2 regions of the Dorea sp. AM58-8 genome follow, and region 2 is predicted to be linked to the other one. Evidence: predicted binding sites of a transcription regulator. Region 2 holds the regulator's gene; the other holds the start of a gene.
The links. Region 2 encodes HrcA, which represses chaperone genes, less so after heat shock. Its sites were predicted from a motif close to TGTTAGCACTCNNNNNNNNNGAGTGCTAACA; they were not measured.
Positions count from the first base shown of each region.

Region 1: the regulator HrcA is predicted to act here: its motif matches at 3,461-3,491, upstream of htpG (molecular chaperone HtpG).

Region 1 covers NZ_QSDM01000010.1:37,957-46,167, reverse strand. Annotated here, with positions in the region: gene DXA18_RS08805 (4-hydroxybutyrate dehydrogenase) at 1-67, opposite strand, end outside; gene DXA18_RS08800 (M24 family metallopeptidase) at 107-1,180, opposite strand; gene htpG (molecular chaperone HtpG) at 1,301-3,349, opposite strand; gene DXA18_RS08790 (ABC transporter permease) at 3,561-6,836, opposite strand; gene DXA18_RS08785 (ABC transporter ATP-binding protein) at 6,847-7,551, opposite strand.
Region 2 covers NZ_QSDM01000017.1:4,911-13,121, reverse strand. Annotated here, with positions in the region: gene DXA18_RS11815 (ornithine cyclodeaminase family protein) at 1-63, opposite strand, end outside; gene dnaJ (molecular chaperone DnaJ) at 87-1,265, opposite strand; gene dnaK (molecular chaperone DnaK) at 1,401-3,284, opposite strand; gene grpE (nucleotide exchange factor GrpE) at 3,298-3,912, opposite strand; gene hrcA (heat-inducible transcriptional repressor HrcA) at 3,981-5,024, opposite strand; gene DXA18_RS11790 (replication-associated recombination protein A) at 5,123-6,439, opposite strand; gene DXA18_RS11785 (polysaccharide deacetylase family protein) at 6,491-7,102, opposite strand; gene DXA18_RS11780 (MATE family efflux transporter) at 7,392-8,211, shown strand, end outside.

The DNA.
Region 1 (8,211 bases), on a different contig from region 2:
AAGCCTCTGCAAATTCTTTTGCCGTCTCACATTTGTTAATCACCGTCTTCTGCTGAAATAACTTCATTGCACATACCCTCCGTGTCTTTCCTTCAAGTCTATCGTTTTATTCAATAACCTGCAGTTCTTTGGTGTAAGAGTTCAGCACTTCTACGCCGTCTTCTGTTACCAACACCAGATCCTCAATTCGAACTCCTGTATCTCCCGGCAGATAAATACCAGGCTCAATAGAGAAGATCATGCCAGGCTCTGCTTTTGTCTCATTTGTCAACGATACATCACCAAACTCATGCTCAGACAGTCCGATAAAATGTCCCAGACGATGATTGAATCCCTCACCGTATCCTGCTTCTGTGATAATATCTCTGGCTGTTTTATCCAGTTCACAAAGCGGTACGCCAGGTTTGATCTTTGCGATAGCAGAACGATTTGCATTCAGTACCAGATCATAGATCTCTTTATTCTTCGCTGTTACTTCTTTATAGCAGAAGGTACGTGTCATATCAGAGCAGTATCCGTCCTTGATACATCCCACATCAAACAGGATCACATCTCCTGCTTTCAGTACAGTATCATCTGGCATGTGATGCGGATCGGCTGCATTGGCTCCAAAAGACACGATCGGATCAAAGGAGAATCCCTCTGCTCCCAGTTCTTTGTAGATCTCAAGAGTCTGATCAGCGATCTCTTTCTCTGTAATGCCTTCTTTTACAAGCTCACGGAATCTCGCCATAGCCTGATCGTTGATCTTAGATGCTGCACGCATCTTTTCTTTTTCTTCTTCATCTTTAATACCACGTGTCACATCTACTGCAAGAGAAGCATTTTCAAATCCTGTTGCGGCATGATTATCCATCAATGGCAATAAAAATCTTGCTTTAATATCTTTATCAACGCCAAGTCTACAGTTTGGATCAATATATTTCATCACATAATCCATCGCCGGATCTGTATCGCTATACCATACCTTCTCCAGTTCTACGCCATCCGGAATGGTAAATAAATTATTCAAAAATAATACATGACCTCCATTCTTCCGCAATAATAATCCGTAGAATCTTTCATGTGGTTCAATATAAACACCGGTCATATAATAAATAGACATCGGATCTACTACCAGCATCTGGCTTAATCCACGTTCTTCCAATGCCTTCATAATGCGTTCTGTTCTTGTATTCATTTGCTTATCCTCCTGTGAAATGAAATCTCATAACCTCAATAATCGAGCAGGCTGACGCCTATTCGACGTGCACAAAAATCCGCCGATAGTCATCACCATCGACGGATTCATTATATCACATTATTTTGCAAGCTTCAGCATAATCTCATTACTTCTCTGTACAAAAGCTGTCATCTCTTCCGGTGATAACGGCTTATGCGCCAGCATAGCCAGGTCATATAACTGCTTACAGAAGATACCTGTATTCTCTTCATCCTTATGTGCCTGTACATACTGTACCAACGGATGATTCGCATTCAGTACCAGTGTGCCGGTCGTTCCAAACATAGACGGATCCATACCTGCCATACCATACATCTTCATCATATCCTGCATACGGCGACTTTCTTCTGACAGTGTGATCATAGCTGCCACAGACTCATCTTTGATCTTCTCTACCTTCACTTCCAGATTCTCATTGCCAAGCTCTTTACGGAACAGTGCAACCAGTTCATCGGTTGTCTTCTGGAATGCCTCCTTCTCTTCCTCAGATACTTCTTCCTTCGAAGATGCATTGACATCCGCATCAATTCTCTGGAACTTCAGTTCCGGATTGCGCTGCTCTAACTGTGTAATGAACGGAGAGTCAATGTTGTGTGACAGGATCACAGCATCCTGTCCCTGCGCACGGAACATATTGATGTACTGGCTCTGCTGCTGTTCATCTGTCACATAGTAGATGGTAGTCTGCTCTTTATTCTCAGCGTTGTCACCTTCCGGCTTCTCTGCTTTCTTATCTTCCAGCTTGCCACCATTATTCTCTACACACTCTTTCAGTGTCAGATACTTATGATCAATATTCTTGAACAAGATGTAATCTGTCATCTTATCACAGAACTTCTCGTCCTTCAGGCATCCAAACTTGATAAACGGACTGATATCATCCCAATACTTCTCATAAGACTCTTTGTCTGTCTTGCACATTCCGCTCAGCTTATCTGCAACCTTCTTGGAAATATAATCCGCGATCTTATTAACAAATCCATCATTCTGCAGAGCACTTCTGGATACGTTCAGTGGCAGATCCGGGCAGTCAATCACTCCCTTTAATACCATCAGAAATTCCGGAATTACTTCTTTGATATTATCTGCGATAAAGACCTGATTGTTATACAGCTTAATGGTTCCCTCTACAGAATCATATTCGGTATTAATCTTCGGGAAGTACAGGATACCTTTCAAGTTGAACGGATAATCCATGTTCAGATGAATCCAGAACAATGGCTCCTTATAATCCATAAATACCTTGCGGTAGAAATCAATGTAGTCTTCTTTGCTGCATTCATTCGGATGTTTCGTCCACAACGGTGTCGTATCGTTAAGCGGTACCGGACGTTTGTTGATCTTAACTTTATCCTTGGCAGGAGATACTTCTACCATCTCCTTCTCGCCATTTTCATTCTCTTTTTCTTCCATCTTGGCTTCTTCATGGATACGCTCTACGACTACGTCATCCTCTTTCAGATCCGCCTCATCGATAGTCTCATATTCCTGCTCCGCATTCGCCTTCTCCAGATAGATCGGAACAGGCATAAATGAGCAATATTTCTCCAGTACTTCTCTTGCACGGTATTCATTCGCGAACTGTAAACTATCCTCATTCAGGAACAGTGTGATCTCGGTACCAACACCTTCCTTATCGCCTTCTGACATCTCATATTCTGTGCCTCCGTCACTTACCCAGTGTACCGGCTTTGCCCCTTCTTTATAAGAAAGTGTATCAATATGAACCTCATCGGCAACCATGAATGCAGAATAGAATCCAAGACCGAAATGACCGATCATATCATCTTCTGATGTCTTATCTTTATACTTCTCCAGGAATTCTGTTGCACCGGAAAATGCGATCTGGGTAATATATTCTTCAACTTCATCTTCTGTCATGCCAAGACCATCATCGATAAACTTCAAAGTCTTATCTTCCGGGCTTACAACAACACGAATCTGTGGTTTGTAATCATCCGGAAGCTGATATTCACCCATCATATCCAACTTCTTAAGCTTAGTGATCGCGTCACATCCATTCGACACCATCTCACGGAAGAAAATGTCATGATCGGAATATACCCACTTTTTAATAATCGGAAAAATATTCTCACTGCTGATTGATAATGAACCTTTTTTTGCCATGTCTATCACTCCTGTTTTTATTCTATATAATATCAGAGCCTACCAGCTCTTTTTTCCGTACTTTATGTACAAAAATTATGATAATACTGTAAAATTTAAAAGTCAATAGAAAATTAGCACTCTTCAAAAAAGAGTGCTAATAATTTCCTTAAATTTATAAACTGTTTATTAAATCTGTCTTCCAGGTCCACCGGAGCATCTTCAAGAAGCTTTACTCTACGCTCTTCAAAGACTCCACCATATTGATCTTCTTCAGTTTAAAATACATGATCCCGTTGATCAACAATGAAAATCCCACGGTAAACAACAGACTATAAATAAAACTCGGCAGATAGATACTACGTCCAAACATAGCTGCATCTACTTCCACCGTCTGAATCGTAAACAAATGCAGAACCTTGCCAAGCACAACACCCACTGCTGCGCCGATAAACGTCAACAAAATATTCTCACGGAATACATATTGTGCCACTTCTCCGTCGTAGAATCCCAATACCTTCAATGTAGCTAATTCCCGCTGCCGCTCTGTGATATTGATCGTATTAAGATTATAAAGTACAACAAATGCCAGCATTCCTGCTGAAATGATCAATACAATAATAACAAGATTAAGGCTGGACAGCATTTCATCCAACTGTTCCTGAATATCATGAACATAGCTGATGCTTAAAACTTCATCCCGTTTCATGATCTTCTCGCCAACGTCTTCTACCTGTGTCTGGCTGTAAGAATCATCCGTTTCAAACAGAACACTGTTATACTCCGGCATTGTACCAAATACCTTATTATAATAAGTTGGCGTCATATAGATATAATGTCCCATATAATTCTCACATATATGAGAAATGGTGAGTTCTTTATCGCCGTTTTTCTCATCCTGAATCGTGATACGATCTCCCGCTTTAGCGTTTAGAAGCTTAGCAGTCTTTTCACTGATAATCACACCATCATCTGTAAGTTTGTATTTCTCATCTGATTTTCGGTCGTGAAAATCTACATACCGTCCTATATTTTTCACATCTCCAAACACCGTAATGTAAGCCTGACGCTCTTTCTTTCCATTCTTAAGTGTAATGCTCTTCATATAAGCATCCATATAAGATTCTACGTCTTTGTCCGTATCCAAAAATGTATTCAGGTGTTCTCGATCCTGCTCATTCAAATCTTCCTGCAGCACGATCTGACCGTCATAAAGCTGGATCTCAGAATACTGGATATCTGCAATCTCATATACAGAATCCCTAAGTCCATATCCCACGATCATCAGCGCCATACAGCCACCAATACCAAATATCGTCATAAAGAAGCGCTTTTTATACCGCATCAAATTGCGCACTGTAGATTTCCACGAGAAATTCAATCGTTTCCATATAAACGGAATCCGTTCCAGGAAAACCCTTTTTCCTACTTTAGGAGCCGGAGGACGCATCAGCTCAGACGGCTGTGCTCCCAGTTCCTTATAGCAGGCAAAGATTGTTGCCATCAAAGTGCACGCAATTGCTGCTGCCGATGCCATAATACCGTATGACGGCACATATGGCACCAGAATCTCCGGAATGTGATGATATAAAATACCATATGAATAAATGATTATATACGGCAAAATCTTCTCACCAACCAACACTCCGAGAATACTTCCGGTGATAGTTGCCAAAAACGCATAACCAATATACTTCATAGCAATTGTTGATCTGCGATATCCAAGTGCTTTCATCGTACCAATCTGTACTCGTTGTTCTTCTACCATACGAGTCATACCGGTAAGACTGATCAGAGCGGCTACCAAGAAGAACAATACCGGGAAGACTTTTCCTATAGCCTTCATCCGATCTGCATTCTCCCCATAACCATTGTACTCCGGCAATGTACTTCTGTCATAAATATACCATTCTGCCTCCGGGATATCATCGATCTTTTTCTCACCATCTGCAATCTTATCTTCCCCATCCGCAATATCCTGTGCTGCTTTTGTTCTGCCTTCTTCCAAATCTTGTTTTGCATCTGAGATCTTATTCTCATTTTCCGTAATCTCAGACATCCCTTTTTCCAGTTCCTGTTCCTTCTCAGACAGTTCCTGCCAGCCGGCATTAATCTGCTCCTGTCCACTTGTCAGCTGCGCCGGTACTGACGCCAGCGCTGCCTCAGATGCATCCAGTGCGGCCTTCGTATCTGAAAATTGCTGTTCCGCAGAAGCGAGCTGATCTTTTGCCATCTGTAGCTGAGCTGAAAATTCTGTTTTCTGCTGCTCCAATCCCTCCAGTTGCTGCACCAGTCCAGCGTATTGTGCTCCTATCTCTGTATCCGGATTTCCATAAATGGATTCATCATTACCACACATATCTTTGAGTGCATCTAATCCATTATTGCAGATATCAATCCCCGCCTGGATCTGTTCAAGAGCTGCTTCGCCTTCTGTAATCTTCTGTTCTGCCTCTGGCTTTCCTGCTTCAAATGCAGTCTTCCCTGCTTCATATTGAGCACGTCCATCCTGTAATTGCTGCACACCATCTGCATATTGTGCTTTTGCCTGATCCAGCTCCTGCTGTTTCTGTGTCAGCGTATTCTTTGCTTCCTCTATCTGAGCCCTGCCGCTTCTGATCTTTTCTTTCGCATCTGCCAGCTGACTTTCTGCATCCGCTATCTGTGTCTCCGCATCTGATAATTCCTGTTCTGCCTTCGCTTTTCCCTCTTTCAGATCTATCTTCGCCTGATCCAGCTCTCTGGTAGCATCATCGACCAGTTCCCGTCTTCTGATGATTCCCCGATCATTGGAGAGTTCCTTCACATCATCCATAGCATCATCTATCAGATCTTCGTATTCATCTGTATAAGCAATACACTCTTTCGCTCCCTTTACTAACAGATAGCATTCTGTGTACACGTCCTGTGTAAATGTCTCCCTCGGAACCACAAGAAATGCTGACAGACTTCCGTTGCCGATCGTCGTACTGCCTCTGCCGTAAGATATATAATATGGACTGTTCCCTGTACCAACCACAGTAAGTTCATCTGTTGCCAGTGTATCTGTAACCGGGTCTTCCGTACCGGACGTAAGCTTGATCTTATCTCCGACCTTATAGGTGCTCTCGTCATCTGCCAGACATTCGCCAGACTTCTCCGGAAGTCTTCCTTCTGTAACCGTAATCTGATTCATATCCTCAGACAACGACATCACATGCAATGCACGCTGTTTCTCACCATCATAATTCAGAAAATCCCCGCTGTATGCGCCTTCTGCTTTCTCGATACTGTCCAGTCCTTCGAATGCTTTCACATCATCTTTTGTCAATCCCAGTGTACTGATAACCTTGATATCCATCAGATTCGCCTGATCAAAATATGCATCTCCTGTCACACGCATATCCGGTTCCGAAGCACGGATTCCAGAGAAAAATGCAACACCAAGCGCCACAATAAACAGTATCGACACAAAACGTCCCGAGCTCTTTTTAATCTCTCTGAAAAATTCAATCGTCGTAGTCTTCATATCCAAGCTCCTACCATTCTATCGTCTCGACTGATACCGGATGCGGATTCACCGTCATCTTCGATACCTTACCATTCTTAATCTGGATCACCCGGTCTGCCATTGGTGCGATTGCCGAGTTGTGCGTGATCAGGATTACCGTCATCCCCTTTTCTCTACAGGTATCCTGGAGCAGTTTTAAAATCGCCTTACCTGTATTATAATCCAGGGCTCCTGTCGGCTCATCACAGAGCAGAAGCTTCGGATTCTTCGCCAACGCTCTCGCAATTGATACTCTCTGCTGCTCACCTCCGGAAAGCTGTGCCGGAAAATTCTTCAATCTGTCACCAAGTCCTACCTCCCGCAACACCTCTTCTGCCGGTAACGGATCCTTACAGATCTGGAGTGCCAGTTCCACGTTCTCCAGCGCAGTCAGATTCGGAATCAGGTTATAGAACTGGAATACAAATCCGATATCGTCTCTGCGATATGCTGTCAGCTGCTTCCCAGAATACTTTGCAATATCTACTCCATCCACCAGCACCTGACCGGATGTAGCCGTATCCATTCCGCCAAGGATATTCAGTACCGTTGTCTTTCCTGCTCCACTTGGACCAACTACAACTGCAAACTCTCCCTTTTCTATCTGAAAAGAAATACCATCAGCTGCAGCGATCTCAACTTCACCCATATGATATATCTTACGGACATCGTCCAATTTCACAAAATCTTTCATAAGTTCCTCCGTATCAGCAATTTGGAATTTAAAGATATATTTAGTATAACATTAGATGCGTCAGAAAAACATTCCCCGATTTCACAATTTAGAGTTATTTTAGGATTTATATACAAAAACAGAAATGCCTCGGAGCGGCAACTCCGAGGCATTTCACTCATACTACATATGCAAATGGCTAGACAGAGGGAAATAGCATAAAACCAGCCTCAAGATTACTCTCTGTCTATCTGTAATATAGCATATATTATCTCATATTTCAAGTTTTATTTTTATTATTTGTATAAAATACTTTTCTTTTTCTTTTCATATTGTTTAATTATTTAAACCATGTTATACTCTATCTACTGTCTCACCTATACAAGGCAGTAGATAGGAGGTGAGACTGTGAATCTATTCTATTCGTTTGTACTTTCCGTAATGGCAAGTGTAGTTGCATACTACATATGCAAATGGTTAGACGGAAAGAAATAAAAGACTAACCTTAGGATTAAGCCACCTAGCAAAAAACGGAATAGAAATGCCTCGGAGTGCCAGCTCCGAGGCATTTCATTTGCTCACGATTGTGAACCTATTCAATTCGTTTCAGCTTATCGCCTAATAAAATTATAGCATAAGCTTCATCCATTTTCAATCATTATTTTCAATTACCGTATCACG
Region 2 (8,211 bases):
CTGATCCATCATTTCATTTGGATCAATCAGCTTTTCTATTTCTTCTTTACTGAGTAAGATCATATATCCCCCTATGCACAAATCTGTTAATCTTCAAATGCTTCTTTTACTTTTTCTTTGAAACTTTTCTTCGCTTTGTGCTTCTTGTCATTCAGATCCTGATTCAGTGAATTACCGGACAGTTCATCAAACCTGCGCAGTGCCTCTTTCGCCTCTGCACTCAGCTTCTCCGGTGTCTGGATTACCAGCGTTACGTAGTGATCTCCACGGATCTGAGAATTACGTACAGACGGTACACCTTTGCCTTTTAATCGAATCTTCGTATCCGTTTTTGTGCCTGGCTTAACCGTATAAATAACATCCCCGTCTACCGTCTTAATCTTCACATCACCGCCAAGTGCTGCCTGTGCAAAGGAAATCGGTACGGTAGAGAAGATATGCATATCCTGTCTCTGGAAGATTGGATGTCTGGATACAGCCACCTCTACCAGCAGATCTCCTCTCGGTCCACCATTTACACCTGGTTCACCCTTTTCGCGAATACGTACACTCTGACCATTATCAATACCTGCAGGAATCGATACCGAAATCTTCTTTCTGCTGGATGTATATCCCGTACCTCCACAATCCGGACACTTCTCACGGATAATCTTACCGGTTCCGCCACAGTCCGGACAAGTCTGTACATTCTGTACCATACCAAACAATGACTGCTGTGTATAGACAACCTGACCTTTGCCGCCACATTTGCTACAGGTCTCTGGTGAAGTACCCGGCTTAGCTCCGGTACCATTACACTTGGTACAAGGATCTTTCAATACTACATCAATCTCTTTTTCACATCCAAACACAGCCTCTTCAAAGGTGATGCGCACTGCTTTACGAATGTTCATACCTTTCATTGGCCCCTGATTTGCACGACCGCCGCCTCTGCGGCTGCCGCCAAACAGATCTCCAAATATATCTCCGAATATATCGCTAAAATCAGCACCATTAAAATCAAATCCACCATATCCGCCGGCACCACCTGCGCCGCCTTCAAATGCCGCATGACCGAACTGATCATACTGTCTTCTCTTCTCTGGGTCACTAAGTACAGCATATGCCTCCGAAGCTTCTTTGAACTTCTTCTCAGCTTCCTTGTCTCCCGGATTCATATCCGGATGGTATTTCTTAGCAACCTTTCTGTATGCTTTCTTCAGAGTTGCATCATCAACATCCTTGCTGACTCCAAGCACCTCATAATAGTCGCGTTTCTCCGCCATAACCACTTCTCCTTAATTCAAAACATGCAGTTTTTACATAAATATTTTTATACAAAGAAATCTGCCAGACCGGTTTCGTCACCTCCACCGGTCCAGCAGAACCACCTTAGTACCAGTTCCCTGGTCACTCAAGGATTATACCTCTTTATAATCTCCGTCTACAACGTCATCTCCGTCAAATCCTTCCGGAGCAGGTCCCGGATTCGGACCTGCGCCTGCTCCTGCTCCTGGGTTAGGACCTGCGCCCTGTGCACCCTGTGACTGCTCATATACCTTAGCAAACAGCTTCTGTGCACTCTGCATCAGTTTCTCTTTGCCAGCGTTGATCTCTGCAACCTGTGCATCGGAGATATCATCCATATTTACTTTCTCAAGAAGCTCTTTCAGTGCTTTGCAATCTGCCTCAACAGCAGCCTTGTCTGCTGCATCGATCTTGTCGCCAACTTCATCCATAGCTTTCTCTGTCTGGAATACCATAGCGTCTGCATCATTCTTAGCATCGATTGCTTCTTTACGTTTCTTGTCCTGAGCTTCGAACTCTGCTGCTTCCTTTACAGCCTTATCGATCTCATCATCAGACATATTAGAACCAGCTGTGATTGTAATATGCTGTTCCTTACCTGTTCCAAGATCCTTAGCGGATACATTTACAATACCGTTGGCATCGATATCAAATGTAACTTCGATCTGTGGTACACCACGTCTTGCCGGCGGAATACCATCCAGACGGAACTGTCCAAGGGATTTGTTATCTCTTGCGAACTGTCTCTCGCCCTGTACTACGTTGATATCTACAGCTGTCTGATTATCAGCTGCTGTAGAGAAGATCTGGCTCTTCTTAGTAGGAATTGTAGTATTTCTCTCGATCAGTCTTGTAGCCACACCGCCCATTGTCTCGATAGACAGTGAAAGTGGAGTAACATCAAGAAGAAGGATATCACCTGCGCCGGCATCTCCTGCAAGCTTACCACCCTGTACGGAAGCACCAAGTGCTACACACTCATCAGGATTCAGGGATTTGCTAGGCTCTTTGCCTGTCATCTGTCTTACTTTGTCCTGTACAGCCGGGATACGTGTAGATCCACCAACCAGCAGTACCTGACCAAGTTCAGAAGCCGTGATACCAGCATCTGCCAGAGCTCTTGTTACAGGCTCAGCTGTCTTCTCTACCAGATCGTGAGTTAATTCATCGAATTTAGCTCTTGTAAGGTTCATATCAAAATGCTTCGGTCCTTCACTTGTTGCAGTGATGAATGGAAGGTTGATATTCGTTGTTGTTGCAGAAGAAAGTTCTTTCTTAGCTTTCTCAGCTGCTTCTTTCAGTCTCTGCAGTGCCATCTTATCTGTAGAAAGATCTACGCCTTCCTGTTTCTTGAACTCAGAAAGCATATAATCTGTAATCTTCTGGTCAAAGTCATCTCCACCAAGTCTGTTGTTACCAGCTGTAGACAGTACTTCGATAACGCCGTCACCGATCTCGATCACGGATACATCGAATGTACCACCACCAAGGTCATATACCATGATCTTCTGCTCTCTCTCATTGTCAAGACCATAAGCAAGTGCTGCTGCTGTAGGCTCATTGATAATACGTTTTACATCAAGTCCTGCGATCTTACCTGCATCCTTAGTAGCCTGACGCTGAGCATCGTTGAAATAAGCAGGAACAGTGATAACTGCCTCTGTAACCTTTTCACCAAGGTATCCTTCTGCATCAGCTTTCAGCTTCTGAAGGATCATTGCTGAAATCTCCTGTGGAGAATATTTCTTGTCATCAATCGTTACTTTATAATCTGTACCCATCTCTCTCTTGATAGAAGAGATTGTCTTCTCTGCATTAGTTACTGCCTGACGCTTTGCAGGCTCACCTACCAGACGCTCGCCTGTCTTTGTAAATGCTACAACAGATGGTGTCGTTCTTGCTCCTTCTGTATTAGCGATAACGGTCGGCTGACCACCTTCCATAACAGCTACACAACTGTTTGTTGTACCTAAATCAATACCAATAATTTTTCCCATGTCTATTTCCTCCTTAATTTGCAACCTTTACCATACTGTGTCTCACTACGGAGTCACGATACATATAACCCTTCTGGAATTCTTCGGTGATCGTATTCTCACCGGCTTCTTCATTCTCCTCATGCATCACTGCATTGTGGAAATCCGGGTTAAATTCCTGACCAACTGCTTCGATCGGTTTCACACCGATACCATCCAGGGTGGTCATCAACTGTTTGTAAATCTTATCCATTCCCTGAACAAATGGATCTTCTTTGTCATCCTCTGCCACTGCTGCAAGACCTCTTTCGAAGTTATCAACAACCGGGAGGATCTTCTCTATGATATCTTTCGCACCAATCTCGTACATCTGGGACTTTTCCTTTTCTGTACGCTTACGAAAGTTATCAAACTCTGCCATCTGACGAGTGAGTCTGTCTGTCAGCTCTTCAATCTTCTCGTCCTTTTTGTCTTTTTTCTTCTTACCGAAAAGCTTTCCCTTCTTTCCTTCTGAAGCTTCTTCCTTATCGGCTTCTGCCTGTTTCGCTGCTTCCTCTGAACTTTCCTGTTCTTCGGCTTCAGCCTCAGGCTTCTCAGCTTCTGCTTCCGAAGCAGCCTTCTTAGCTTCTTCTACAGCTTCCTTTACCATCTCTTCCTGAGTCTTTTCTGTATGATTAATATCTTTTTCTTTCTCCAATGGTATACCACCTTTCTCTTCTATTCTGATTTATGGAAAATCGCATCCAATTCGCTCTGCAGCTTCTTCAGCGATTTTAATACATGTTCATAATCCATACGCTTTGGTCCGATGATACCAATCGTACCTTTCATTCCTTCTCCCAGCTCGTATGTAGCTGTCACAACACTGCAGTCCTTCATTGTCTGTACAGGCGTCTCATCACCGATGTATACCTGAATACCTGTGTTGTCTTCCTGTGCCAGTGTCTGTGTCACCAATTCGGATAACTGCTGCTTCTCTTCAAAAGCACTGATGATCTCCTGCGCGCTCTGTTTATCGGATAACTCCGGATAACGGAAAATGTTGGTCGCGCCGCTGGTGTAAATATGCATACCGTCATCTACCTGAATGGCATCTGCGACTGCATCCAACACATCACTGACTACTGCGCTGTGAATACCTGCCTGCTCCTTCAGTCTGGCGATCAGTCCAAGATTAATCTCTTCAATAGACATACCATTCAGACTCGTATTAAGAAGCATGTTAAGCTTCAGCAGGTTCTCATTACTGAGCTGCTCATCCATGGTAATGATCTTGTTCTTGATCACGTTACCTCCCAGTACAATAACTGCAAGTAACTGTTCTTCATCCACATTGGATAACTGAATGAACTTAATCTTATTCGCATTATTCACTGGTGCGGAAACCATCGTCGCATAATTCGTGTTATTCGCCAGAACCTTTGCTGCCTGACTCAATAACTGATCCATCTTGTCGGCTTTCTCAAGCATCTGCTCCTGCATATCGTTGAGCTCCTGCTCTTTCTCTTCCATCAGCATATCCACATATAAACGGTATCCTTTATCTGATGGAATCCTTCCGGCAGATGTGTGTGGCTGCAGGATGTAACCCAGTTCTTCCAGGTCGGCCATCTCATTACGAATGGTCGCTGAGCTCAAGTTCAGATCCGAATACTTGGAAATCGTTCTGGAACCTACCGGCTCACCTGTCTCCAGATATGTCTGGATAATCGCATGCAATATCGTAAGCTTTCTTTCGCTTAACTCTTCTCTTGCCTGCATCTGGCTTCCTCCTTTCAGCTTATTAGCACTCGCTTCTTTCGAGTGCTAATCTTTACAGTTATTAATCTATCACCAGGTGTTTCATTTGTCAACACCGTTTATACATTTTTTAGAAAATTCATCCATTCTTTGATATCTTTCTCATGTCCGTTATCACTTGGATGGTAAAATTTCTCATCCTTGATCTCATCCGGAAGATATTGCTGTTCCACATAATGATTCGGATAATCATGTGCGTATTTATAACCGATGCCCCGTCCCATATTAGCCGCACCGCCGTAATGGGCGTCCTGGAGATATGACGGCACTGTGGTCTTCATTTTCTTAACATTATCCATTGCCTCAAAAATCGCATTGACCGCAGAATTGCTCTTTGGTGCAGTTGCCACGTAGATTGCTGCCTGAGACAAAATGATCTGTGCCTCAGGCATACCGATCCGCTCAATTGCCTGTGATGCCGAGACTGCCACAGTGAGCGCCATCGGATCTGCATTACCCACATCTTCTGCCGCACAGATCATAATACGTCTGGCAATAAACTTAATATCCTCGCCGGCATAAAGCATCTTAGCAAGATAATATACTGCCGCATCCGGATCTGAGCCACGCATGCTTTTGATAAATGCAGAAATGGTATCGTAATGATTGTCTCCGGTTTTATCATAATTCATGACTCGTTTCTGAATACATTCAGCAGCCACATCGATTGTAATATGGATCTTGTCATCCGTGCTCCGTTCCGTAGTAAGGATTCCAAGCTCTACCGCATTCAGTGCACTTCTCGCATCACCGCCTGCCACATCTGCCAGAAAATCGAGTGCCTCTTCATCGATCACTGCGCCGTAGCTTCCCATACCTTTTTCGACATCATATACCGCACGCTCCAAAAGCTTTTTAATATCTTCCTTACTCAGCGGTTTCAGTTCAAAGATACTGGATCTGGAAATCAACGCACTGTTCACCTCAAAATACGGATTCTCAGTCGTTGCTCCGATCAGTATGATCGTACCGTCCTCCACAAACGGAAGCAGATAATCCTGTTGCCCTTTGTTAAAGCGGTGAATCTCATCTACGAAAAGGATCGTCTTCTTCTGATACATTCCTTTCAGATCCTGCGCTTTCTTTATTACATCCTCCATGTCCTTTTTACCTGCAACCGTGGCATTGATCTGCCTAAATTCCGCGCTGGTCGTATGTGCGATCACTTTAGCAAGCGTCGTCTTACCAGTTCCCGGCGGTCCATAGAAGATAATGGAGCTCAGCTTGTCCGCCTTAATAGCCCGATATAAAAGCTTATCCTTTCCTATAATATGCTGCTGTCCTACCACCTCTTCCAGCGTCGTCGGGCGAAGCCGTGACGCCAGCGGTGCTTCCTTCTCCAGATTCTTTTCTCTTACATATTCAAATAAATCCATCTCAAATCTGTCCTTTCAACTCTCTTTTGTATTCTTAACCTTTTCATTTCATCAGTTCAATAGTAATTCATCTACCGTTACAAACACAAAGCCTTCCTCCTGAAGAATATCTACGATCCGGAGGCCGGCTTCTACCGAACTTTTATAACAGTCATGCAATAGAATAATATCATTTTCTTCTGCCTCCGTCACTACTTTATTTACGATCTCATCTTGATTCTCCGTCGTCCAGTCCAGTGGATCAATGGTCCAAAGCACAGGAAGCATCTCGATCTCCTGTTCTAGTTTTCGCTGCCATGCACCAAACGGCGGACGCATATACTCCGGCTCTTTTCCTGTGATCCTGACAATTACAGCACTGGTATCTGCAAGTTCCAATCGTGCTTCATTTTCCGATACCTTTGTAAGTTCCACATGATGATAAGTATGATTGCCGATCAGATGTCCCTCCTCGGCCATGCGTTTCACAATCTCCGGATTTTTATCTGCATTTTCTCCTATTAAAAAGAAGGTTGCTTTCACCCCCCTCTCTTTCAGCCCATCCAACAGAACTGGGGTCCACGCAGCGCTTGGACCATCGTCAAATGTAAGCGCAATCTTTGGTGCTTCAACAGGCGTCGCTGATGCGCTGACATAGCCACATGCATCTCGCACATCCTCCATTTTTACTGCATTATAGTCATATTCCAACCATGTTAATAATCCGCCAATCAACAGTAAACAGGCGTAACACGCCATCAGCACACCATCTTTTTTTCCATTCATTCTCATAATCTGTTTCCATACCTCACACATTTTCCTTATTTATCATATGAAAATGCCAAATAGGGTATGTTGCACATTGCATTATATATATGAAAATGTTATAATTGCCGCTGTACGCTTTGTTACAGACCGGATAACCCCGGTAAAATATTCACATATTTTTATAGTTAAGAAAGGAAGAGTACTCGTGAGTCAGACAGTACAAACAGAAAACAAAATGGGCATCATGCCTATTCCCAAACTACTTATTTCTATGTCCCTGCCGATGATGATCTCCATGCTCGTGCAGGCTCTGTATAACATTGTAGACAGCATGTTCGTTGCCAAGTTGTGTGAAGAAGCTCTTACAGCTGTATCACTGGCATTTCCGATCCAGACTCTGATGATCTCAGTGGCATCCGGAACCGGAGTCGGTATCAATGCATTGCTGTCAAGGAACTTAGGCGAGAAGAATTTCAAGGGCGCCAACCGCGCTGCCCGCAACGGTATCTTTCTCGGCATCATAAGCTGTATCGTATTCGCTGTGATCGGCATTACCTGTTCGCATGCATTCTTCTCAGCGCAGACCAGCGACCCGCTGATCGTCAAATACGGTACACAGTACATGACTATCATCTGTGTCATGTCTGTCGGTATCTTCATGCAGATTACATTTGAGAGACTGCTGCAGTCCACAGGCAAGACCATTTACAACATGATCACTCAGGGACTCGGCGCGATCATTAATATTATTCTGGATCCGATTCTGATCTTCGGACTGTTCGGTCTGCCCAGACTGGAAGTTGCCGGAGCTGCAATTGCCACTATAATCGGTCAGGTCATCGCTGTTCTTCTCTCTTTCTACTTCAATATAAAGAAGAACCGCGAAATCAGCATTAACATGAGAAGCTTCCGTCCTTGTAAGCAGACCATATCAGCCATTTACCGCGTCGGCGTACCATCAATCATCATGCAGTCGATCGGATCTATCACCACATTTGGTATGAATAAGATCCTGCTGATGTTCT